DNA from 2 places in the Stenotrophomonas sp. PS02301 genome. Region 2 is predicted to be linked to the other one. Evidence: riboswitches for the same ligand, from Rfam matches in the RefSeq annotation. Region 2 holds a riboswitch; the other holds the start of a gene.
What was found. Region 2 has a riboswitch for cobalamin ahead of metE (5-methyltetrahydropteroyltriglutamate--homocysteine S-methyltransferase). Riboswitches for the same ligand answer to the same signal wherever they lie in the genome.

Region 1 (11,683 bases), on a different contig from region 2:
CAGCCGTACGTGCAGCTGCAGCGGCACCCCGATGGCTTCGGACTGGGGCTGGCCCTGGTCCATATCATCGCCATCAAACACGGTGGCCGCGCGGACGTCTGCGACTCGGTTCTCGGCGGTGCAAGGTTCCGGCTGTTGCTGCCAGATGCCTGACGCGCTCCCGCGGGCGCTCAGCGCGCGGCCGGCAACGAGAACACGAACAGCGCCCCCTCGCGACTCTCCAGCAGGCGGATATCGCGCCCATGCAGTTGCAGGATGCGATGCACGATCAGTAGGCCCAGCCCGCCGCTGTCCGGCCGCTGGCTGCCCAGCGCCGGCATGGCGGTGAACAATGTGTCGCGCCGCTCCGGGGCGATGCCCGGACCACTGTCGGCGATGCTGATCTGCACCTCGCCACTGACCGCGCGCAGGGTCACGGCGATACGGCCGCCCTCGGGCGTGTGGCGGATCGCGTTGTCGAGCAGGTTGGTCAGCACCCGCTCGATCAACGCCAGATCCGCGATCACCGGCGGCACGCCCGACGGAATATCGGCGCTCAACGTCTGCCGACGCGACTGCGCCGCCAGCTCGAACTTCTGGAACACATCCTGCACGAGATCGGGCAGCGAGAAGGTCTGGCGGTCCAGCACCACGCCGCCGTGTTCAAGGCGGGCCAGCTCGAACAGCGCCTGGGCCAGCCGGCCGACCTTGTGGCTCTGCGACAAGGCGATGGAGAGATAGCGCTGGCGCTCCTCGGCGCTGAGCGTGGCGTCCTTGAGCGCCAGGGTTTCCAGATACCCGTGCAGCGACGACAACGGCGTGCGCAGATCGTGCGAGATGTTGGCGACCAGTTCGCGCCGCTGCAGATCCTGCTGGCGCAGCTGTTGCCACTGCTCGCCCAAGCGCTGGGCCATATGCCCGAAGCTGTGCTGCAGGATGGCCAGTTCGTCACGTTCGCCGGGACGCACCGGTGCCGGTGGCGGCGCGGCGTCCGGGGTAGCGCTATCCACATCGAAGGACTGGATGCGCCGGGTCAGCTGGCGCAACGGGCGGGTCACCCAGCGGAACGCGACCAGGCCAGCCAGCAGCCCCACCACGGCCACGATCGCCAGCGACCACAACGTGGTGCGCAGCGTACTGTTGGCCGCGATATTGGCGGCGAGCGCCTCGCGCTGTTCACCGACCAGCACCACGTAGATGTAGCCCGCCTGATGCCCCTGCACCCACAGCGGCGCCGCGTTGAACACCTTGCGGCCGGTCGCGCTGCGTGGGTCATCGCCGAGGATCGGCAACGGCTCGTCGCGCAGCAGCGCCTGCACAGGCGCCAGATCGACACGGCTGCGCTTGAGGTGACCGTCCGGCGCGTCATGGCCAAGGATGCGGCCCTGGTCATCGAGCAGATACACCTCCACGCTCGGGTTGACCGCCATCAGCTTGCCGAACAAAGCGCGCACTTCACCATTGCGCATGCCGCGACCATCCATCAACTCGCCGCTGCGCGCGATGTGCTCGGCCAGCCCGCGTGAGAGGCGCTGCACGGTTTCCTGCTCATGCACAGTGGTGCTGCGCATCTGGATCCAGACCAGTGCGCCACAGCACAGCAGCAACAGCGCGAAGAACACCGCGGACAGGCGCTGGGACAAGGTGAGGCGGATCATGTGTCTGCCCCCTCGTGGCCATCGACCAGTTTGTAGCCGCGCCCCCACACCGTCTGGATACGCTGCGGGTTGGCCGCATCGCGCTCGATCTTGTTGCGCAGCCGGTTGATGTGGGTGTTGACGGTGTGCTCGTAGCCGTCGTGTTGATAGCCCCAGACCTGGTTGAGCAGGTCCATCCGCGAATAGACCTGGTCCGGATGACGGGCGAAGAAGTACAGCAGGTCGAACTCGCGCGGGGTCAGTTCCAGGGGCCGGCCGTCGACCAGTGCCGTGCGTGCGACCGGGTCGATGCGCAGCCCGGCCACCTCGATCTCGCCGGCGTCGATGCGTGCGTTCTGCGCCATCGCCTCGACACGGCGCAGCAGCGCCTTCACGCGTGCCACCAGTTCCAGCATCGAGAAGGGCTTGGCCAGATAATCGTCCGCACCCAGCTCCAGGCCGAGAATGCGGTGCACTTCACTGGCGCGCGCACTGGTGATGATGATCGGGGTGTAGCGCGTCATCGCCCGGGCACGCTTGCAGATCTCCAGGCCGTCCACGCCGGGCAGCATCAGGTCCAGCACCAGCGCGCTCCACGGCTGCGCCTCCAGCAGGGCCAGGCCCTCATCGCCGGTGGCGGCATGGGTGACCTCATAGCCTTCATCGCGCAGGTGCATGCGCAGCAGGTTGGCGATGTGGACATCGTCTTCGACGATCAGGACACGCTTGGCACTGCTCATCGGCTCAGGGGGCGGCAGGAGGGCATGGCGGCATTGTCGACGGATCGCGACCTGAATGTGTCACGGAAAATTTAACCCTGCGTGAGGATTCGTTGACCGGGCCGGGCGCAGCATGGCCGCATCGTCCCCGTGCCCGGAGATCGGTCATGCGCTTCACACGTCGCAAAGTGCTTGGAATGGGTGGCATGACGGCCGCCGCCGGTCTGTTTGGCCTGACCGCCTGCAGCAACCCTGCCCCGGCGGCGCCCGCCGCACCCGCACGCCAGTTCGAGGTGATGCGCAGCGATGCGCAGTGGCGCGAGCAGCTCACGCCCGCCCAGTACAGCGTGCTGCGGCGGCAGAGTACCGAGCGGCCGTTCAGCAGCCCCCTCAACAAAGAGCATCGGCGTGGCACCTTCAGCTGTGCCGGCTGCGCGCTGCCGTTGTTCTCCTCCTCCACCAAGTTCGACAGCGGCACCGGTTGGCCAAGCTTCTGGGCGCCGCTGCACGATGCCGTCGGCGAAGACCGCGACACCACCTTGGGCATGGTCCGCGTCGAGGCGCACTGCCGGCGCTGCGGTGGTCATCTCGGCCACGTGTTCGATGACGGCCCGCGGCCCACCGGCCTGCGCTACTGCATGAACGGCGTGGCCATGAATTTCGTCGCGGCCTGAGCGCCGCACTCCCCTGCGTCATAGAAGGACCTCTCCATGCTTCTGCTCGTGCTGGCCTACCTCGGTGGCGTGCTCACCATCCTCAGCCCCTGCATCCTGCCGGTGCTGCCGTTCGTGTTCGCCCGCTCGGACCGCCCGTTCCTGCGCAGTGGCCTGCCGCTGCTGATCGGCATGGCGTTGATGTTCGCCGTGGTCGCCAGCCTGGCGGCGGTGAGCAGCCAATGGGTGGCGCAGGCCAACCAGATCGGGCGCTGGATCGCGCTGGTGGTGATGGCAGTGTTCGCGCTGGCGCTGCTGTGGCCGGCGCTGGCCGACCGCCTGCTGTCGCCGTTCCAGCGGCTGGGCGCACGGCTCAGCGCCTCGGCCGATGCGGCCAGTGACGCGGGGCGGGGGGGCGTGGGCACCTCGCTGCTGATCGGCATCGCCACCGGCCTGCTGTGGGCGCCGTGTGCGGGGCCGATCCTCGGCCTGATCCTCACCGGCGCGGCGCTGCAGGGCGCCAGCGTCGGCACCAGCGGGCTGCTGCTGGCCTACGCACTGGGCGCGGCCACCTCGCTGGCCCTGGCGATCTGGATCGGCGGGCGCGTGTTCGCCGCGCTCAAGCGCCGCCTCGGCGTGGGGGAGTGGGTGCGCCGCGGGCTCGGCATCGCCGCGTTGCTGGCGGTGGTCGCCATCGCGATGGGGTGGGATACCGGCGTGCTGACCCGGCTCTCCACGGTCAGCACCGCCAAGCTGGAGCAGGGCCTGCTCGATGTACTTCCGGCGCAGCAGCCCGCGGCCGGTGCGGCGATGATGAGCACCGCCGGTGCCCCTGGGCAGCCGCTGCCGGTGGAAGGCACCCTGCCCTCGCTGGCCGGTGCGACCGGCTGGCTCAACAGCCCGCCGCTGGACGCGCAGGCGTTGCGCGGCAAGGTGGTGCTGGTCGACTTCTGGACCTACTCCTGCATCAACTGCCTGCGCGCGATGCCCTACGTGCGTGAGTGGGCCGAGCGCTATCGCGATCACGGTCTGGTGGTGATCGGCGTGCATGCGCCGGAGTTCGCCTTCGAGCGCAATCTCCCCAACGTGCAGCGGGCGGTGGAGGACCTGAAGGTCACCTACCCGGTCGCGATCGACAACGACTTCGCCATCTGGCGCGGCTTCAACAACAAGTACTGGCCGGCGCATTACTTCATCGATGCGCAGGGCCGGATCCGCGCGCATCACTTCGGCGAGGGCAACTACGCGCAGTCCGAGCAGATCATCCGCCAGCTGCTGCGCGAGGCCGGCAACATCCTGCCCGGTGACGATGCACCGGTCGCGATGACGCTGGACGGCGTGGCGCGCCAGGCCGACATGAGCAACCTCAAATCACCGGAGACCTACCTCGGCCATGCGCGTGCCGAGAACTTCGCCTCGCCCGGTGGCCTGCACCAGGATAAGCCTGCCGACTACACCGTGCCTGCCACCCTTCAGCACAACCAGTGGGCCTTGGCCGGGCGCTGGACCGTGGGCAACGAAGACGCCCGGCTGGAGACACGCGGCGGCCGCATCGCCTTCCGCTTCCATGCGCGCGACCTGCACCTGGTGCTGGCGCCGGGCGAGGACGGCAAGCCGGTCCGGTTCCGCGTGCGCATCGACGGGCAGGCGCCCGGCGCTGCGGCCGGTGGAGACATCTCCGCCGACGGCGACGGCCGCGTGGATGACAACCGTCTGTATCAGCTGATCCGCCAGTCCGGCGCCGTGCAGGAGCGCACCTTCGAGATCGAGTTCCTCGATCCGGGCGTGCACGCCTACGCCTTTACGTTTGGGTGAGGAGCCATCGCATGAAGATCGCAGTCGACAAACTCGTTGCAGGCGGCATCGCTGTCGCTATCGCGGCACTCACCGCCAGCGTGGTGCTGGGTCTGGATCGACCGGCACACGCCGCCGCAGCCATCACAGCCGCGGCGATGCCGCCACCTGCAGGCAAGGCCGACCTGCGCCAACCCGGTGTGAAGCGTGCACAGGTGGTATTCGCCGGTGGCTGCTTCTGGGGTGTGCAGGGCGTGTTCCAGCACATCAAGGGCGTGGACAACGCGCTCTCCGGCTACATCGGCGGCAGTGCGGCGAATGCCACCTACCCGCGCGTCGGCGGCGGCGGTACCGGCCATGCAGAAGCGGTGCAGGTCACCTACGATCCGGCCCAGGTCAGCTATGGCCAACTGATGCAGGTGTTCTTCTCGGTGGCGCATGATCCGACCCAGCTCAACCGGCAGGGCCCGGACCGAGGCACGCAGTACCGCTCGGCGGTCTATGCCGACGACGCGGCGCAGCGCGATGCCACCCGCGCCTATATCGCCCAGTTGCAGCAGGCCAGGACCTACGCCGCGCCGGTGGTGACCCAGGTCGATGGCGGCAAGCCGTTCTTCGCCGCCGAGGGGTATCACCAGAACTACCTCACGCTGCATCCGGAATCGCTGTACATCCGGATCAACGACCTGCCCAAGGTGGCCGCGCTGAAGCAGCAGTACCCGGCGCTGTACCGCGAGCAGCCGCGCCTGGTGAGCACCACCATTTCGGCGCGCTGATCACGCGGGGAACCAGAAGAAAAGACGCACGGCACACATCGCTCTGCCGTGCGCGAGGGAAGTCATCGAGCCCCATGGTAGGCTGCGTCCCGAGGCGGATACAGATGCAGATGGCTGGCATCCGCACGGTTACAGATACCCGTGGATGCAGATGCCGATGGCGACCAACCTCTACCAGTCCCTGGCCGATGAAATGGCCGATGCGATCCGCAGTGGTCGCTTGCCGGTCGGCACCCGGCTGCCGTCGCTGCGCGGCCTGGCGACACAGCGCAGCCTCAGCCTCAACACGGTGATCGCCGCGTATCGGCAGCTGGAAGATGCCGGGCTGGTGCTGCCGCGGCCCAAGGCGGGCTTCGTGGTGAGCCCGCGCCTGCCCGAACCGACCCAGTCGCTGCGGCAGGCGCCCTCACCACCGACCGCACCCTCGCAGCAGGCGATGATGGCCCGCGTACTGGCCGCACAGCAGCAACCGGACATCGTCGATCTGGCGTTCGCCGGCCCGCGCGGCAAGCGTTTCTATCCCGGTGCCCAGCTGGCACGCACCACCGCGCAGGTACTGCGCCGGGCCGCCACCACGGTGGAGACCTACGCACGTCCCAACGGTGCGGCACGGCTGCTGACGCAGATCGTGCAGCGTGGGCCACGGCTGGGGCTGCACACCACCACGGACCGGCTGGTGCTCACGCATGGCGCGATGGAAGCCCTGCAGCTTGCGCTGCGCGTGGTGACCCAACCCGGCGATGCGGTGGCGATCGAAGCGCCCTCCTACTTCAACATCTACCCGCTGCTGCGCAGCCTGGGCCTGCGCGCGATCGAGCTGCCCACCCATCCGCGCGACGGACTCGATCTGGATGCACTGGAAGCGCTGCTCGCCGCCGGCGGCATCGCCGCGATCATGGCCATGCCGACCGTGCACAATCCGCTCGGCGGCAGCATGCCCGTGCCGAACAAGCAGCGCCTTGCCGCGCTGGTGAACCATTACCAGGTGCCGTTGATCGAAGACGCGGTCTACGCCGAACTGCAGTTCAAGGAACCGCTGGAGCCGTTGGCCAAGAGCTTTGACCGCGATGGCTGGATCATGGTCTGCAGCGGCTTCTCCAAGACGCTGGCACCGGACTACCGCATCGGCTGGCTCGACGGTGGCCGCTTCGCCGCCGATATCCAGCTGCTGAAGTTCCATTCTTCCGGCGCAGAATCACGCCTGCTCGGCGACGCGGTTGCCGCGTTCCTGGAGGCCGGCAACTATGAGCATCATCTGCGGGGCTTGCGTCGGCTCTACAGCGACCAGGTCAGCCACGTGCGTGGCCTGATCGCGCAGCACTTCCCGCCCGGCACGTCGGCCACCCAGCCTACCGGCGGGTTCCTGCTGTGGGTGGAGCTGCCTGCCGCGATCGATGCCGGGGAGCTGTTCGAGCAGGCCTTGGCCGAGGGCGTGGTGTTCATGCCCGGCCAGGTCTACTCGCGCGGTGCCCGCTACCGGCATTGCCTGCGCCTGTCATGCTGCCAGGAACTCGACGCGCGTTTCCTCGGCGCGATCGCCACGGTCGGCCGGTTGGCGACCGCCCTGCAGACGCGCGCAGGCACCTGACACTCAGAACACCAGCCGGTCCGCCAGGCGGGCCGGGTCCACGCCCGGCGCATACGGCAGGCGCCCCCAACATGGCATCGGCAGCCGCGCGGTGAGCAGTGCGACGTTCTCGTCGCGGCGTGCCATGCTCGGGTCCACGTCGTTGGCAATCCAGCCGATGCAGCGCGCGCCACGGGCCGCGATCGCCTCGGCAGTCAGCCGCGCATGGTTGAGGCAGCCCAGCCGCAGCCCGACCACCATCACCACGGGCAGCGCCAGCGCGTGCACCAGATCACTCTGGTCCAGCCTGGCCGACAGCGGCGCCAGCCAGCCGCCGACGCCCTCGACCACCACCGTGTCCGCGCTGGCGCGCAGGCGCGCGAAGGCGGCCTCGATCGGCGCCAGCGACAGTTGCACGCCAGCCTCCGCCGCGGCGATCTCCGGGGCCAGCGGCTGCTCGAGCGCGAACGGGTTGAGGTCGTCATATGCGGGCATCGGCATGCTGGCGGCCAGCAGGGCCGTGGCGTCCTCGTTGCGCAGGCCCTCGGGCGTGCGCTCGCAGCCACTGGCGACCGGCTTCATGCCCACCGCGGTGCCGCCGTGGCGGCGCAGGGCATGCAGCAGCACACAGCTGCTGAAGGTCTTGCCGATGCCGGTGTCGGTACCGGTGACGAACAGGGCGGCAGGGCGCGGCGCAGGCAGGGGCATGGGGACGACCGGGGGCGGAAACGCGCCATTATCCGCCGTCCCGGCAGCGCTGCGGTGCGGTCCGCTGCGTTCGGCCGGCCCCGGGGCACCCAACCGCTGCGCTTGGTAGACTGCGGCCATGTTCGATACCTCCACGCTCACCGGCAGCAAGCCGGAACAGTACGGCCAGCTGCTGGCCCAGGCCCGCGCCCTGGTGCACGGCGAGCGCGACCGCATCGCCAATGCGGCCAACCTGTCGGCGCTGGTCTACCACGCCCTGCCGCACCTGAACTGGGTCGGCTTCTATTTCTTCGATGGCAAGGAGCTGGTCGTCGGCCCGTTCCAGGGTCTGCCCGCCTGCGTGCGCATTCCACTCGACAAGGGCGTGTGTGGCGCCGCGGCTTCGCAGCGGGTGACCCAGCGTATCGAAGACGTCGATGCGTTCCCGGGCCACATCGCCTGCGACTCGGCCTCGCGCTCGGAACTGGTGGTGCCGTTGGTCCACCACGGCGAGCTGGTCGGCGTGTTCGATCTGGACAGCCCCTCGCTGGCGCGCTTCGATGCCGAGGACCAGGCCGGGCTGGAAGCCATCGCCGCGGTGTTCGTCGAGGCTTTGGGATGAGTGGCGTCAAGCTGCGCAACATCGGCCCGAAGAGCGCAGCATGGCTGCGCCAGGTCGGTCTGCGTACGCCGGAAGATCTGGTGGCGGTCGGCGCGGTCGGTGCCTTCGTCAAAGTGCGCCGCGCCGGCTTCAAGCCCAGCTTGAACCTGCTCTACTCGCTGGAAGGTGCGCTGCAGGACTGCCACTGGCAGGAACTGCCGGAGGCGCGCCGCACCGTGCTGGTGGCCGAGTACGAAGCGATCATCGCCGACCAGCCGCTGAAGAAGGCGCCGCCCGCCTCCGGCCCGGTCTACGACCGCACCGTGGAGCATCGCGACGATGACGGCGACGAAGCGCCGCCGTTCGAGATGGTCGATGACAACCGCTGATCCACGGCTACCGACACACCGTCGGTAGCCGCGCGCCTCATACCTGCTGCAGCTCCAGCAGTTCGCCCCACAGCCGGTCGTCCTCGCGCTCCACGCGCAGGCGCAGCCGCGTGCCGTGATCGATGCGCAGCGCCCAGCACATCGCCATCGGCAGGCCGCATACCTGCGACAGCACCATCCGCAGCGGTCCGCCATGGCTGACGATCAGGGTCGGGACCGGCTCGGGCTCATCCAGCAGCCGGTGCAGTCCCCGCGCGATGCGGCGCTCGAAGTGGCCCCAGCTTTCGCCATGCGGCGGCGGGTTGGCGTGCGGGTCCAGATGGAACGCTGACAGCGCATCCATCGGCAGCGCCTCCAGCGCGAGCCCGTCCCAGTCGCCGAAATCCAGTTCTTCCCATTCCTCATCGGCCTCCACGTCCACCGCGTGGGGCAAGGCCAATGCCTCGGCGGTCAACAGCGCTCGCTGCCGAGGCGAGGACAGCACCCGCTGCCAGCGCAGCCCGGCGTAGCGCGCGCACAGGGCGTCGGTCGCGCCCTCGTGCAGCGGCGGATCGGTGCGGCCATCAAGATGATCGTCGCGGCCCGTGCTGGCGTGGCGGATCAGATCGAGGATCATGCCGCGCCCCGTCTGCTGCCCGCTGCGTCCGGCCGGTGCGGGTCACGGGCGTCGGTGCCGGGGTGCTGCAACCACGTTGGGGTCATGGAGATCACATCGAAAAAGCGAGGCGCATTCTAACCGGTGCGCGCCATGGGCCCGGCGGATGCCTTAGACTGCGCCCACTTTCAGGTGACCTGGGGCTGCAATGCCGCCAGGTTGAAACGGGAAGCCGGTGACGCGTCAGGCCCTGTGCCACGCCGCCACTCCGGCGCTGCCCCCGCAACGGTAAGCGTGGAAACACCAGGCAATACGCCACTGTGCTCCGGCATGGGAAGGCGCCTGGCACGATGGCACCGCCATCGACCCGCGAGCCCGGAGACCGGCCTGGAAGACGACTGGTTGCGATGCGGCGGGCATGGCGGCGGCAAGCTGGCGCCTGCGCGCGCCCGCCCACCGTCGAACCTCCCTGCAGCGCGATCATCCCCACCCCTTGCCGCGCGGGCGTGCGCGGTGCATGGAGTCATCGATGAAGCTGCAAACCCGCGTTCTTTCCCTGGCCGTGCTCTCGGCCCTGCCCCTGCTGGCCGCCGCACAGGACGACGCCACCGCGCTGGACCAGGTGCTGGTCACCGCCACGCGCACCCCGATCGCCCTGCAGGACAGCATCTCACCGGCGCAGGTGATCGACCGCGCCGAGATCGAGCGCAGCCAGGCGCCGTCGCTGCAAGATCTGCTGCGCGGCCGTGCCGGCATCAACCTCAACAACAGCGGCGGCCTGGGCAAGCAGAGCTCGCTGTTCCTGCGTGGCACCAACTCGGCCCACACCCTGGTGCTGGTCGATGGCGTGCGCATCAACACGGGCGACCTCGGCCTGGCGATGATCCAGGATCTGCCGCTGGCACAGATCGAGCGCATCGAAATCGTGCGTGGCCCGCAGTCCAGCCTGTACGGCGCCGATGCGATCGGCGGCGTGATCCAGATTTTCACCCGCCGCAACGCCGGCCAGTTCGCGCCGCACCTGCAGCTCGGCGGTGGCAGCAACGGCCTGCGCGAGGCCAGCGGTGGCTTCGGCGGCAGCGGTGAGCGTGGCTGGTTCGGCACCGACATCGCCTACCAGCACACCGATGGCATCAACGCCTGCCGTGGCTCGGTGTCGCCCTTCGCCGGCTGCGGCGCCGACGAGCCCGACCGCGATGGCTACCGCAACCTGTCCATGAGCCTGCGCGGCGGCTATGCCCTGACGGACACGTTGAGCGTGGAAGGCACCGCCCTGCGCGCCGAAGGCGAGAACCATTACGACGGCTATTACAACTACTCCGAAACGCTGCAGCAGGTACTCGGCGGCAAGCTGCGCTACACACCGAGCGAGCGCTTGAACCTGACGGTCAACGTCGGCCGCGCCGATAACGAATCGGACAACTTCAACGGTGATACCTGGCTGGGCAATGCACAGACCCACCGCGACAGTGCCTCGGTGCAGGCCGACATCGGCATCGCTGATGGCCAGCTGCTGAGCGCCGGTGTGGACTGGAGCCAGGACAACCTGGACGGCAGCAGCGCCGGCTACCTGGTCGACAGCCGCGACAACACCGGCGTGTTCGTGCAGTACCAGGGCCGCTTCGGCGCGCACCACCTGCAGGCCAGTGTGCGCAACGACGACAACGAGCAGTTCGGCAACCACACCACCGGCAGCCTCGGCTGGGGCCTGGAGCTGGGCAGCGGGTTCCGCCTCAACGCCAGCTACGGCACCGCGTTCAAGGCCCCGACCTTCAGCGACCTTTACGACCCGTGGAGCGGCGTGCCGACCCTGGACCCGGAAAAATCCAAGAGCGCGAACATCGGCATCGCCCAGCAGGGTAATGGCTGGCGCTGGGGCCTGGATGTGTACGAAACGCGCATCGATGACCTGATCACCTACGATGCCACCACGTTCATGATGTCGCAGGTCGAAAAGGCCCGCATCCGCGGCGCCGAATTGACCGGTGCGATCACCGTCGCCGGGTTCGACCTCAACGCACAGCTCAGCCACACCGACCCGCGCAACCGCACCGACGGCAGCGCACAGTTCGACAACTGGCTGGCGCGCCGCGCACAGAACACCGCGCGTCTGGACGTCGATCGCCGTTTCGGTGACTTCCGCGCCGGCCTCACCGCCAACGGCGCCGGCAAGCGGTACGACAATGCGGCCAACACCGTGCGCCTGGGCGGCTACGGCACCGTGGATCTGCGCCTGGAATACGCGCTGACCCGTGATTGGTCCGTACTGGGCCGGGTCAGCAACGT
Region 2 (11,683 bases):
CTGGTTCATGTCCTTCCAGCGTGAGATGCCCAGCGAGCTGCTGATCACCGCAAAGCCGTTCTCGTGCGCGTACAGCGCGGTGCGCACGAAGCGCATGTCGAAGCACATCGTGCAGCGGATGCCGCGCTCGGGTTCGTTCTCCATGCCGCGGGCGCGGGCGAACCAGTTGTCGGTGTCGTAGTCGGCGTCGACGAACGGCACGTCATGTTTCTCGGCGAAGCGGATGTTCTCCTGCTTGCGCAGTTCGTATTCCTTCACCGGGTGGATGTTGGGGTTGTAGAAGAAGATCGTGTAGTCGATGCCGGAGGCGGTGATCGCCTCCATGACTTCGCCCGAGCACGGCGCGCAGCAGGAATGCAGCAGTAGCCTGGTGTGGCCGTCGGGGAGGGACAGGGTCGGGCGGTCGATCGGTGTCAGGTCATGCGGGTTCATGCGTTTCTCGTCGACCCCACCGCCGGCAACGGCGGCGATGGGGTCCTTGGGGCGGTCTACAAGGGTCGGATCAGGCGGCGTTGGCGTCCGCGGTTTCCTCGCGCAGTTCGCGCGCGGCGGCCACCAGCGCTTCCAGCGCGGCACGGGTTTCCGGCCAGCCACGGGTCTTCAGGCCGCAATCCGGGTTGACCCAGATCTGCTCGGGACGCAGCACCTCGGCGGCCTTGCGCAGCAGTGCCAGCATCTCGGCCTTGTCGGGTACGCGGGGGGAGTGGATGTCGTACACGCCCGGGCCGATCTCGTTGGGATACTGGAAGCGCACGAAGGCATCCAGCAGCTCCATGCGCGAGCGCGAGGTTTCGATCGAGATCACGTCCGCGTCCATCGCAGCCACCGAGTGGATGATGTCGTTGAACTCGGAATAGCACATGTGCGTGTGGATCTGGGTCGCATCGCGCACGCCGCTGGCACTGATCCGGAAGGCTTCGACTGCCCAGTCCAGGTACTCGCGCCACTGCGCGCGGCGCAGCGGCAGTCCTTCGCGGATCGCCGGCTCGTCGATCTGGATCACGCCGATCCCGGCCGCTTCCAGGTCGGTCACTTCATCGCGCAGGGCCAGTGCGATCTGGCGACAGGTGTCCGCGCGGGACTGGTCGTCGCGTACGAATGACCACTGCAGCACCGTCACCGGGCCGGTCAGCATGCCCTTCATCGGCCGCTGGGTGAGCGACTGCGCGTACTGCGACCAGCGCACCGTCATCGGCTGAGGGCGGGTCACATCGCCGAAGATCACCGGCGGCTTCACGCAGCGCGAGCCGTAGCTCTGCACCCAGCCATTCTTGGTGAAGGCAAAGCCATCGAGCTGCTCGCCGAAGTACTCGACCATGTCGTTGCGCTCGAACTCGCCGTGCACCAGCACGTCCAGCCCGATCTGCTCCTGCACGCGCACGCAGTGCTCGGTCTGGGTGGCCAGGAACGCATCGTAGTCCGCATCGGAGAGCTTGCCGGCCTTGTTGCGGGCACGCGCCTCACGCACCTCCAGCGTCTGCGGGAACGAACCGATCGTGGTGGTCGGGAAGCGCGGCAGCTTCAGCGCGGCGGCCTGGGCCAGGTGGCGTTGCGGGTAGCGGCTGTGGCGCTGTGCATCGGCCGGGGTCAGCGAGGAAAGGCGCGCGGCGACGGCCGTGTTGTGCACGCGCGGCGAACGACGGCGCGATTCGATGCACGCACGCGAATGAGCCAGCGGTGCTTCGGCACGCGCCGGTGCATCGATCGCGTCGGCCAGTACGCGCAGCTCGCCGAGCTTCTGCCGGGAGAACGCCAGCCAGCTGCGCAGTTCGTCATCGAGCTTCTTTTCGTGGTCCAGATCGACCGGGGTATGCAGCAGCGAACACGACGGCGCCAGCCACAGCGCATCGCTGCCGACATGGCCGTGCGCGTAGCGCGCCAGCACCAGCGCGTTGTCCAGGTGGGTGCGCCAGATGTTGCGGCCGTTGACCAGCCCGGCCGACAGCACGCGACCGGCCGGCAGCGCCTTGATCACCGCATCGAGCTGTTCCGGCGCACGGACCAGATCCACATGCAGGCCATCGATCGGCAGCGAGGCGGCCAGCGCGAGGTTGTCCTCCAGCGCACCAAAGTACGTCGCCACCAGCACCTTGGGGCGGGCAGCCTGGGCCAGTACCGCGTAGGCATGCTCGTAGGCAGCACGTGTGGCCTCGTCCAGGTCCTGCACCAGCAGCGGCTCATCCAGCTGCACCCACGCCGCGCCGGCCGCCTTGAGCTCGCCCAGCAGCTGCACATACACCGGCAGCAGTGCATCCAGCAGGTCCAGTGCGTTGCTGCCGTCGGTGGTCTTGGACAAACGCAGGAAGGTCACCGGGCCGATCAGCACCGGACGGGTCTCGATCCCCAGCGCCTTGGCCTGGCGGTATTCGGCCAGCGGCTTGTCGCCGCGCACCGTGAAGGTCTGGCCGGCGTGCAGTTCGGGCACCAGGTAGTGGTAGTTGGTATCGAACCACTTGGTCATTTCCAGCGCATGCAGGTCGATGCCATCGCGCTGCAGGCCACGCGCCATCGCGAAATAGCCGCTCAGCGGCTCGGCATCGGCGAGCGCGCGGTAGCGGGTCGGGATCGCATCGAACAGGAAGGCCGCATCCAGCACCTGGTCATACAGGCTGAAATCGTTGCTCGGCGGCACATCCACGCCGGCCTCGCGCTGCAGCTGCCAGTGGCGTTCACGCAGCTCGGCCGCGGTGTCCTGCAGCGACGCGGCGCTGCTCTCGCCGGACCAGAAGGCTTCGAGCGCGCGCTTGAGTTCGCGCTTGGCGCCGATGCGCGGAAAACCCAAATTGGTAACAGTGGTCATTGGAACGTGTCCTCATTGCGTAGGGGCATTGAGGAACGAAGGAACCGCGCGCCGTCCGGGGCCTTGCAGCCCGTTCCGCCCCGCCAGCGACCTTCGCCCCCGCGGGCGAACCGGATGCCGTGAAGCGGACGCACGGGGGCAGCGCCATGCAGGCGGCATGGCGGCAGACCCCGGCAACCTCCCCGCGGACGTTCCAGGTCGAATCGGAGGACGGTCATGTCCTCCGGCCGGGGCCGGTATTCGGGCTGATGGACACGGGCGCGGGCGCCCACCTAGTACCTGCCGCTTCCCAGGCGCGAAGGCCCAGTGCTGTTGGCAGGAGTCGTTTCCATTCACCGCTGCGGGGCAGCTCCGGAATGGGCGCGCGAGGCGCCTTCACCGGATTCCCGTTTAAATCCATCCCTTCATCTGCATGAAGCGATGGATACCTTCGGCGAGCACAAGGTAGGCCGAAGGCGAGCGATGGTCAAGTCGTCTGCCCGATTCACCCCACTGCATCCAAACCACCGTCAACTGCGTATCTCCCTGCAAGCCCGCCCGTTTGGACCCCCATGCGCCAGCCCTTGCCCTGCCTGATCCTGCTGCTGTCGGTGATCGCCGCCCCCGTGAGTGCCGCCGCGCAGACCGTGCAGCGCCAGGAAGGCCGCGCGTACGCCACCGCCGATGGGCGCCTGCTCTACCGCGAGACCCATTGGCTGCAGGGGCCGGCAAGCGCACAGTCGCGGCTGGTGCTGTACCGCTGCAGCGATGGGCGCCCGTTTGCGCGCAAGTGGATGACCCCGCAGGGCAGCCCGCAGACGCCTGATTTCACCTTGGACGATGGCCGCGATGGGTATCAGGAAGGCGTGCGCGGCGGTGCCGCTACCCGCCAGGTATCGGTCCGTGCCAGCGCGCAGGCACCGACATTCAGCCGCGCCATCGCGGTTCCGCCGGGCGCGGTGGTGGATGCCGGTTTCGACGCGGCGGTGCGCAGCCATTGGGCGGCGTTGCAGGCGGGGCAGAGCGTGGCGTTCCAGTTCCTGCTGCCCAGCCGTCAGCGCCTGGTGCCGCTGAAAGTGCAACGCACGGGTGCGGTGACCTGGCAGGGTCAACCGGCCGAGCAGCTGCAGATGAAGCTCGATGCGTGGTTCGGTTTCGCGGTGCCCCCGGTCACCCTGGTCTATGCCACCGCGGACCAGCGGCTGCTGCAGTTCACCGGCACCGGCAACGTCCGCGATGAGAAGGGCAAGTACCCGCAGGTGCGGGTCGAGTTTCCGGCGGCTCCCGTTGCCACGCCTGCGGCCGAGTTGTCCGCCGCGCGTACGCAGCCGCTGGTGAAGACATGCGGTGCCTGAGCGCCCCCTTGCAGCCAGCCTCGCAAGCAAGGACGATGCCGATACGCCCGTTATCGACATTGAGCCTGCGATGCCCGAGCTGGACGCTGCCGCCACCGCCGCATCCCACCGTCTGGACGAGTTGCTCGCCCGGGTCGCCGGCGGCGATCGCCAGGCCTTCGAATCGGTCTATCAGCTGGCCTCTGGCCGCCTGTTCGCGATCTGCCTGCACGTGCTGCGCGACCGCGGCGATGCCGAAGAGGTACTGCAGGACGTCTTCACCACGGTCTGGAACAAGGCGGCGCAGTTCGACCGCGCCAAGGCGGCGGCCATGACCTGGCTGTCGATGCTGGCGCGCAACCGCTCGATCGACCGCCTGCGCGCCGCGCCGCCGCGCGTGCTGGATGATCTGTCGGTGGCGGAGGAGATTCCCGATCTCGCGCCACAGCCTGCCTTTGCCGCCGAGCAGGCCTCCGACCACGAGCGCCTGCAGGCGTGCCTGGAAACCTTGGAACCGCGCCGGCGATCCTTGATCCGGCTGGCCTTCCTCGATGGCGCGAGCTATGAAGAATTGGCGCGCCGCATCGGTTCGCCGCTGGGCTCGGTGAAGAGCTGGATCCGCCGCGGGCTGGGTCAACTGCGGGTGTGCCTGGAACGATGAACGTTCGCGACCTCCACGATCTGCACGACGACGGCGAGCCGCCGAGCGCCGACATCCTGGCCGGCGAATACGTGCTGGGGGTACTCGATGCCGCCCAGCGTGCCGAGGTTGACCGCCGCATCGCCAGCGATCCCGGCTTCGCCCGATTGGTGGCCCAGTGGGAGAACCGCCTTGCGCCCCTGCTCGAGTCGCTCGGTACCGAAGCGGTGCCCGCGCATCTGTGGCCGCGCATCCGCACCTCGCTCGGCTGGCCAGCCGCAACGGCCGCCTCGCCTCGGGTGTGGCAGCGCACCGGTTTCTGGCAGGGCATGACCGCGCTGGCTGCTGCGCTGGCACTGGTGGCGGTGTTCAGCCGCCGCGATCTGGAGCCGACCGCGCCTTCGCCTACGCCCGTGGCGGTCACGCCGACGACGCCGACCACGCCAACGACACCGGCCGAGCCAGAGCAGGCCACCAAGCCGGTCACGCCGCTGTTGCACGACGATGGCACGCCGGGCTGGCTGGCCTCGGTCGACAAGGCCCAGGGCAAGGTGCTGATGGTGCCGGTCCCGGCCGCGGCCGATGCGGCCGGCCGTGCCCCCGAGCTGTGGTTGATTCCGGCCGGCGGCGCACCGCGTTCGCTGGGCCTGGTCTCCATCGACCGCGCGCATACCGTGGCCGTACCCGACACGCTGCGTGATGCGCTTGTGAACGGCTCGGTGCTGGCGATCACGCTGGAACCGTCGACCGGTGCGCCGCAAGGCATTCCGACCGGCCCGATCATCGCCAAGGGCGACATCGCCAACCTGTAATCGCACGGAGTCGCGGTTTTTTTCCGGATCCGTGCATCCAAACGCCGTGCCCTGTCGTATCTCCTGTTAACGCCTCAGGAGAAGCGAGTCATGTCGGTCAGCCCCACCCCCGACGCAGGACGCACCGCACAGCGACGCCGCTGGGCCACGCTGTGGCGTTGGTTTGATACCAGCACGGATGCGGCTGCCGCAACCGGCCAGCCACAGCGCGTGGACTGGGTGCGGGCCATTCCGTTCGCGGCGATGCACTTGGCCTGCCTGGCGGTGATCTGGGTGGGCGTGTCGTGGGTCGCGGTCGGCGTGGCGGTCGCGCTGTACGCGGTGCGCATGTTTGCGATCACGGCCTTCTACCACCGCTACTTCTCCCATCGCACCTTCCAGACGTCGCGGGTCGTGCAGTTCATCTTCGCGCTGATCGGCGCTTCCAGCGTGCAGCGCGGCCCGTTGTGGTGGGCGGCGCATCATCGCAATCACCATCGTCATACCGATACTGCCGCCGATCCACATTCGCCCTCGGTGCATGGCTTCTGGTGGAGCCACATGGGTTGGTTCCTGACGGTCGAAGGCTTCCGCACCGACTGGTCGCGCATCCCAGATCTGGCCAAGTACCCGGAGCTGCGCTGGCTGGACCGCTTCGACACGCTGGTGCCGATCGCGCTGGCCGCGGCACTGTTTGGCCTGGGTGCGCTGCTGGAGCGTATCGCGCCGTCGTGGGGCACCAGCGGTGGGCAGATGCTGGTGTGGGGCTTCTTCATTTCCACCGTGGTGCTGTTCCACGCCACGGTGACGATCAACTCGCTGGCGCACCGCTTCGGCCGCCAGCGTTTCAACACCGGTGACGACAGCCGCAACAACCTGTGGCTCGCGCTGCTGACCTTCGGCGAAGGGTGGCACAACAATCACCACTTCTTCCCGGGCACCGCGCGTCAGGGCTTCTACTGGTGGGAAGTGGATGTCACCTGGTATGGCCTGCGTGCGATGGCCGCGCTCGGGCTGGTGCGTGATCTCAAACCCGTGCCGGCCTGGGTGCTGGCCAAGGCGGAGCACTGACATGCGTATCGCCGTGATCGGATCGGGTATCGCCGGCCTCTCCAGTGCGTGGTGGCTGAGCCAGCAGCATGAAGTGACGCTGTTCGAAGCCAATGACTACCTCGGGGGTCACACGCATACGCATGAGGTGGAGGTCGATGGGCGCACGCAGGCGGTGGACACCGGCTTCATCGTGTTCAACTCTGCCCACTACCCGCTGCTGACCGGCCTGTTCGACGAGCTGGGGGTGGCTTCGCAGCCGACCACGATGAGCTTTTCGGTGCACAGCGAGCGCAGCGGGCTGGAGTACAACGCGACCTCGCTGGACACCCTGTTCTGCCAGCGCCGAAATCTGGTGTCGCCGCGCTTCTGGGGCATGCTGCGGGATCTGCGCCGGTTCTACCGCGAGGCGCCTGCGCTGCTGGAGCGCGATGATGAAGGCCCGTCGCTGGGCGAGTTCCTGGCACAGGGCCGTTACGGCCGCACCTTCATCGACGAGCACCTGCTGCCGATGGCCTCGGCGCTGTGGTCGTCGCCGACGGCCAGCCTGGCCGCCTTCCCGGCGCGCTACCTCGTGCAGTTCATGGCCAATCACCAGATGCTGCAGATAACCGGGCGCGCTCCGTGGCGGGTGGTGCAGGGCGGCTCGGCCAGGTACGTCGATGCACTGCGCACCCGCTGGCAGGTGCGTGAGCGCCTGGAGTGCCCGGTGTTCGGCGTGGAGCGGCATGAGCATGGCGTGCGCGTACACAGCGCTGCCGGCCTGGAAGGCTTCGACCAACTGGTGCTGGCCTGTCACAGCGACCAGGCGCTGGCCTTGCTGTCCGATGCCGACCTCACCGAGCGCGCGGTGCTGGGCGCGATCCGCTACCAGCCCAACGAGGTGGTGCTGCATACCGATGCCAGCCTGCTGCCGCGTGACCGCAAGGCCTGGGCCGCCTGGAATGCGCATGTGCCGCGCGACCCGCTCGCACCGTGCACGGTCAGCTACTGCATGAACCTGCTGCAGGGCATCGACACGCCGACGCCGTTGGTGGTTACGCTCAACCGCAGCGAGGCGGTCGATCCGGCCACCGTGCTGCGCCGCCTGCAGTACGCCCACCCCGTGCATGACCACGCGATGGTGCGGGCCCAGCAGCGTTGGGCCGAGATCCAGGGCCACCGCCGCACCTGGTTCGCCGGTGCGTACTGGGGCTGGGGCTTCCACGAAGATGGCATCCGCAGCGCCCGCCGCGTGGTCGATGCGCTGCAGGCGCTGGATGCCGAGTCCTACTGGCCGCTGGCCGAGGCCCTGCCGGCATGACCGCCAGTGCGATCTACCGTGGCTGGATGCGCCATCGGCGGCACGCGCCGCATGCGCACGCGTTCGGCTATCCGATCGCGCAGCTGTTGCTGGACCTGGATGAACTTCCGCGCCTGTTCGAGCGGCGCTGGCTGTGGTCGGTGGGCCGTCGCAACGTGGTCGAGTTCCGCCGCAGCGACTATCTCGGCGCGCCGGATCAACCGCTGGCCGATGCCGTGCGCGCACGCATCACCGAGGCCTTGGGCCGCGCGCCCGCCGGGCCGATCCGCCTGCTGACGCATCCGCGTTATGCCGGCCATGTCTTCAACCCCGTGAGCTTCTATTACTGCTACGCCGCCGATGGCACCACGCTGGACAGCATCGTGGCGGAGATCACCAACACGCCCTGGAAGGAGCGCCACGCCTACGTGCTGCCGGTGGCCCAGGCCGATGCCCAGGGCCGCGCGCTGTGCTGGTCCTTCGACAAGCAGTTCCACGTTTCTCCCTTCATGCAGATGGACTGCGAGTACCGCTGGCGCTTCACCGCGCCGGGCGATGACCTGCACGTGCACATGCAGGTGTGGCGCGAGGGCGTGTGCCAGTTCGATGCCGACCTGGTGATGCAGCGCCATCCGCTCACCGGTCGTGGCCTGGCCGGCGTGCTGCGTTATCCGCTGATGACCCTCAAGGTCGTTGCCGCGATCCACTGGCAGGCGCTGCGCCTGTGGCTCAAGCGCAACCCCGTTCACGACCATCCTTCTCTTGCTGGAAAATCCCCATGAACGACATGACACGCGCGGTGGCCGTGCCGCAACCGTCCGCCCTTGAAGGGTTCCTGCGCGGGCGCCTGCTGGCGCAGCTGGCACCGCTGCGCGGCGGGCAGCTGCGGCTGCGCGATGCCGTGGGCGATGTGGTGATCGGCGATCCGGACGTCACGCCCCAGGTGACGGTCTGGGTGGACGATCCCGGTTTCTACCGCGCGGTGGCCGCGCAGGGCAGCGTGGGTGCAGGCGAGGCCTACATCCGCGGTGACTGGCGCTGCGATGACCTGGTCGCGCTGGTCCAGCTGCTGGTGCGCAACCGGGATCTGCTCGATGGCATGGAGGGTGGCCCGGCGCGCATCGGCGGCTGGCTGCTGAAAGGCTGGAACCGGCTGCGCCGCAACACGCGCGAAGGCAGCCGCCGCAACATCGCCGCGCACTATGACCTTGGCAATCCGTTCTTCTCGCTGTTCCTGTCGCCGGACCTGATGTATTCCTCGGCGCTGTATGCCCGCCCGGACGACACGCTGGAGGCTGCGTCCGAGCGCAAGCTGGCCCGCATCTGCGAGCAGCTGCAGCTCACTGCGGCCGATCGCGTGGTCGAGATCGGCACCGGCTGGGGCGGCTTCGCGCTGTACGCGGCCCGCCATATCGGCTGCCACGTCACCACCACCACCATCTCGGTGGAGCAGTACACGCTGGCCAAGCAGCGGGTGGAGGCGGCCGGGCTGCAGGACAAGGTCACCCTGCTGCTCAAGGATTACCGCGATCTGGACGGGCAGTACGACAAGCTCGTTTCCATCGAGATGATCGAGGCGATCGGCGCGCAGTACCTGGACACCTACTTCGCCACGCTGACCCGCCTGCTCAAGGATGATGGTCTGGCGCTGCTGCAGGCCATCACCATCGAAGACCAGCGTTACGAGCAGGCGCGGCGGAGCGTCGATTACATCAAGCGCTTCGTGTTCCCCGGCAGCTTCATCCCCTCGATCAACGCCATCGTCGCCGCCAAGACCCGCAGCAGCGATCTGCAGCTGATCGGCCAGCACGACTTCGGCCCGTCTTATGCACTGACGCTGCGCGCGTGGCGACAGCGCTTCCTGGCCCAGCTCCCGGCGGTGCGTGCACAGGGCTTCGATGCGGGCTTCATCCGCATGTGGGAGTTCTACCTGGCGTACTGCGAAGGTGGCTTCCTGGAGCGCTCCATCGGTGTCTCGCACCTGCTGATGGCGCGTCCGGGCTACCGGCCCGCATTGATTGCGGGGGAGGGCTGAGGTGCCACGTTTCTGGGCCAACGTGATCGGCAACCAGCTGGTCTGGCTGTGCGCGGTGATCGGGGCCGGCCATGGGCTGCGCTGGCCCGCGCTGTTGGCGGCGGCGGTTTACGTGGGCACTCAGTTGGTCTGGTCCGCGCAGCCGTCAGTGGAGATCAGATTGATGCTGGTGGCGATCGCCTGCGGGTTGGTCGTAGACGGGCTGGCCGGCGCCTCCGGGTGGGTGCTGTACGCAGCCGGCAATGAGCCCGCGTGGATCGCCCCGGTCTGGATCCTCGCGCTGTGGGCCGCGTTCGCGATGACGCTCACGGTGTCATTCGCGGTGCTGCAGCGGCATCTGGTTGCGGCAGCACTGGTTGGCCTGCTGCTGGCCCCGCTGGCGTATCTATCCGCCGCGCGCGGCTGGTCGTCGGTGGTGTTCGCCGCACCGCAGTGGCACGGCGTGCTGCTGCTCGGCCTGGGCTGGGCAATCGCATTGCCGGTACTTGCGGCGTGCGCCCGTCATTGGCACACCCGTGCGGTACCCCTCGCCACACTTGCTCCAGGAGACACACGATGAAGATGCTGTGGGTGGTGTGGCTGTACGCCGCCGTGATCATGACCTGGGGGTGGTGGTGGCAGCGCCGGCACCAGAACATCGGCGTGGTCGATGTGCTCTGGGCCAAGGGTGTGGGCGCGTCTGCGCTGTTGCTCGCACTGCTCGGCGATGGCGCGGCGATGCCGAGGATCGCGCTGGCGGTGCTGGGCGGGCTGTGGGGTTCACGCCTGGCGCTGCACCTGTGGCACCGCGTGCGCAGCGAGCCCGAGGATGGTCGCTACCAGCATCTACGTAAGCATTGGAACGGCCACCAGGGAAAGATCTTCGGCTTCTTCCAGTTCCAGGCACTGCTGATCGTGCTGTTCGCGTTGCCCTTCGTGGCGGTGTCGGTGAATCCGGAACCACATGGCTGGGGTTGGGTGATCGCGGCCGTGGCGATGTGGCTGCTGAGCGTGGGTGGCGAATCGCTGGCGGATCGTCAGCTGGCGCGCTTCCGCGCCGATCCGGCCAACAAGGGCAAGACCTGCCGCGATGGGTTGTGGCGCTACTCGCGGCATCCCAACTATTTCTTCGAATGGCTGCACTGGTTCACCTACGTGCTGCTGGCCGTGCAGTCGCCGTTGTGGTGGCTGGCCTGGTCCGGCCCGCTGGTGATGTACGTGTTCCTGCGCTGGGTCAGCGGCATTCCCTTCACCGAGGCGCAGGCGCTGCGCTCGCGCGGTGAGGATTACCGCGAGTACCAACGCACCACGCCGATGCTGTTTCCGTGGTTCCCCTCCCGTTCGTCGTCTGCCCGCAAGGAATCTTCCCCATGAATGTCGCCAGTGACCGTCTTCCGCTGCCGGACTACGCACCGGGCCTGACCGGCCTGGCCGAGCGCGGGCTGCTGCCCGATACGCTGTTGCGGCTGGGCATCCGCCGCCAGTGCGAGCAGCGCCTACGCGAAGAGCTTGCCGGTGGCCAGCAGGTCCAGTCGCAGCGCTTTGCCGCGCGCATCGCCGGGCTGGCCAGCAGCGCGGTCGCGCTGCATGTGGATGCGACCAATCGGCAGCATTACGAAGTGCCGGCCGAATTCTTCCATCGCTGCCTGGGCAAGCGCCTGAAGTACAGCAGCTGCTACTACGCCACCGGCACTGAAACGCTGGACGAAGCCGAAGAGGCGATGCTCGCGCTGTACGGCGAGCGCGCACAGCTGGCCGATGGGCAACACATCCTGGAGCTGGGCTGCGGCTGG

Region 1: it holds a riboswitch for cobalamin, as region 2 does, so the genes downstream of both, btuB (TonB-dependent vitamin B12 receptor) here and metE (5-methyltetrahydropteroyltriglutamate--homocysteine S-methyltransferase) in region 2, are expected to answer to the same signal.

Annotation. Positions count from the first base shown of each region.
Region 1 covers NZ_JASCOO010000011.1:69,699-81,381, forward strand. The annotation lists gene QMX81_RS04945 (ATP-binding protein) at 1-153, shown strand, start outside; gene QMX81_RS04950 (HAMP domain-containing sensor histidine kinase) at 171-1,637, opposite strand; gene QMX81_RS04955 (response regulator transcription factor) at 1,634-2,356, opposite strand; gene msrB (peptide-methionine (R)-S-oxide reductase MsrB) at 2,503-3,009, shown strand; gene QMX81_RS04965 (cytochrome c biogenesis protein DipZ) at 3,046-4,803, shown strand; gene msrA (peptide-methionine (S)-S-oxide reductase MsrA) at 4,815-5,558, shown strand; gene QMX81_RS04975 (PLP-dependent aminotransferase family protein) at 5,716-7,146, shown strand; gene bioD (dethiobiotin synthase) at 7,150-7,833, opposite strand; gene QMX81_RS04985 (GAF domain-containing protein) at 7,952-8,434, shown strand; gene QMX81_RS04990 (TfoX/Sxy family protein) at 8,431-8,802, shown strand; gene QMX81_RS04995 (histidine phosphatase family protein) at 8,840-9,418, opposite strand; cobalamin riboswitch at 9,571-9,803, shown strand; gene btuB (TonB-dependent vitamin B12 receptor) at 9,927-11,683, shown strand, end outside.
Region 2 covers NZ_JASCOO010000066.1:10,388-22,070, reverse strand. The annotation lists gene QMX81_RS15055 (epoxyqueuosine reductase QueH) at 1-432, opposite strand, end outside; gene metE (5-methyltetrahydropteroyltriglutamate--homocysteine S-methyltransferase) at 503-2,800, opposite strand; cobalamin riboswitch at 3,014-3,247, opposite strand; gene QMX81_RS15045 (hypothetical protein) at 3,352-4,134, shown strand; gene QMX81_RS15040 (sigma-70 family RNA polymerase sigma factor) at 4,205-4,774, shown strand; gene QMX81_RS15035 (anti-sigma factor) at 4,771-5,565, shown strand; gene QMX81_RS15030 (acyl-CoA desaturase) at 5,656-6,615, shown strand; gene QMX81_RS15025 (FAD-dependent oxidoreductase) at 6,617-7,897, shown strand; gene QMX81_RS15020 (DUF1365 domain-containing protein) at 7,894-8,658, shown strand; gene QMX81_RS15015 (cyclopropane-fatty-acyl-phospholipid synthase family protein) at 8,655-9,911, shown strand; gene QMX81_RS15010 (DUF2878 domain-containing protein) at 9,913-10,470, shown strand; gene QMX81_RS15005 (DUF1295 domain-containing protein) at 10,467-11,264, shown strand; gene QMX81_RS15000 (class I SAM-dependent methyltransferase) at 11,261-11,683, shown strand, end outside.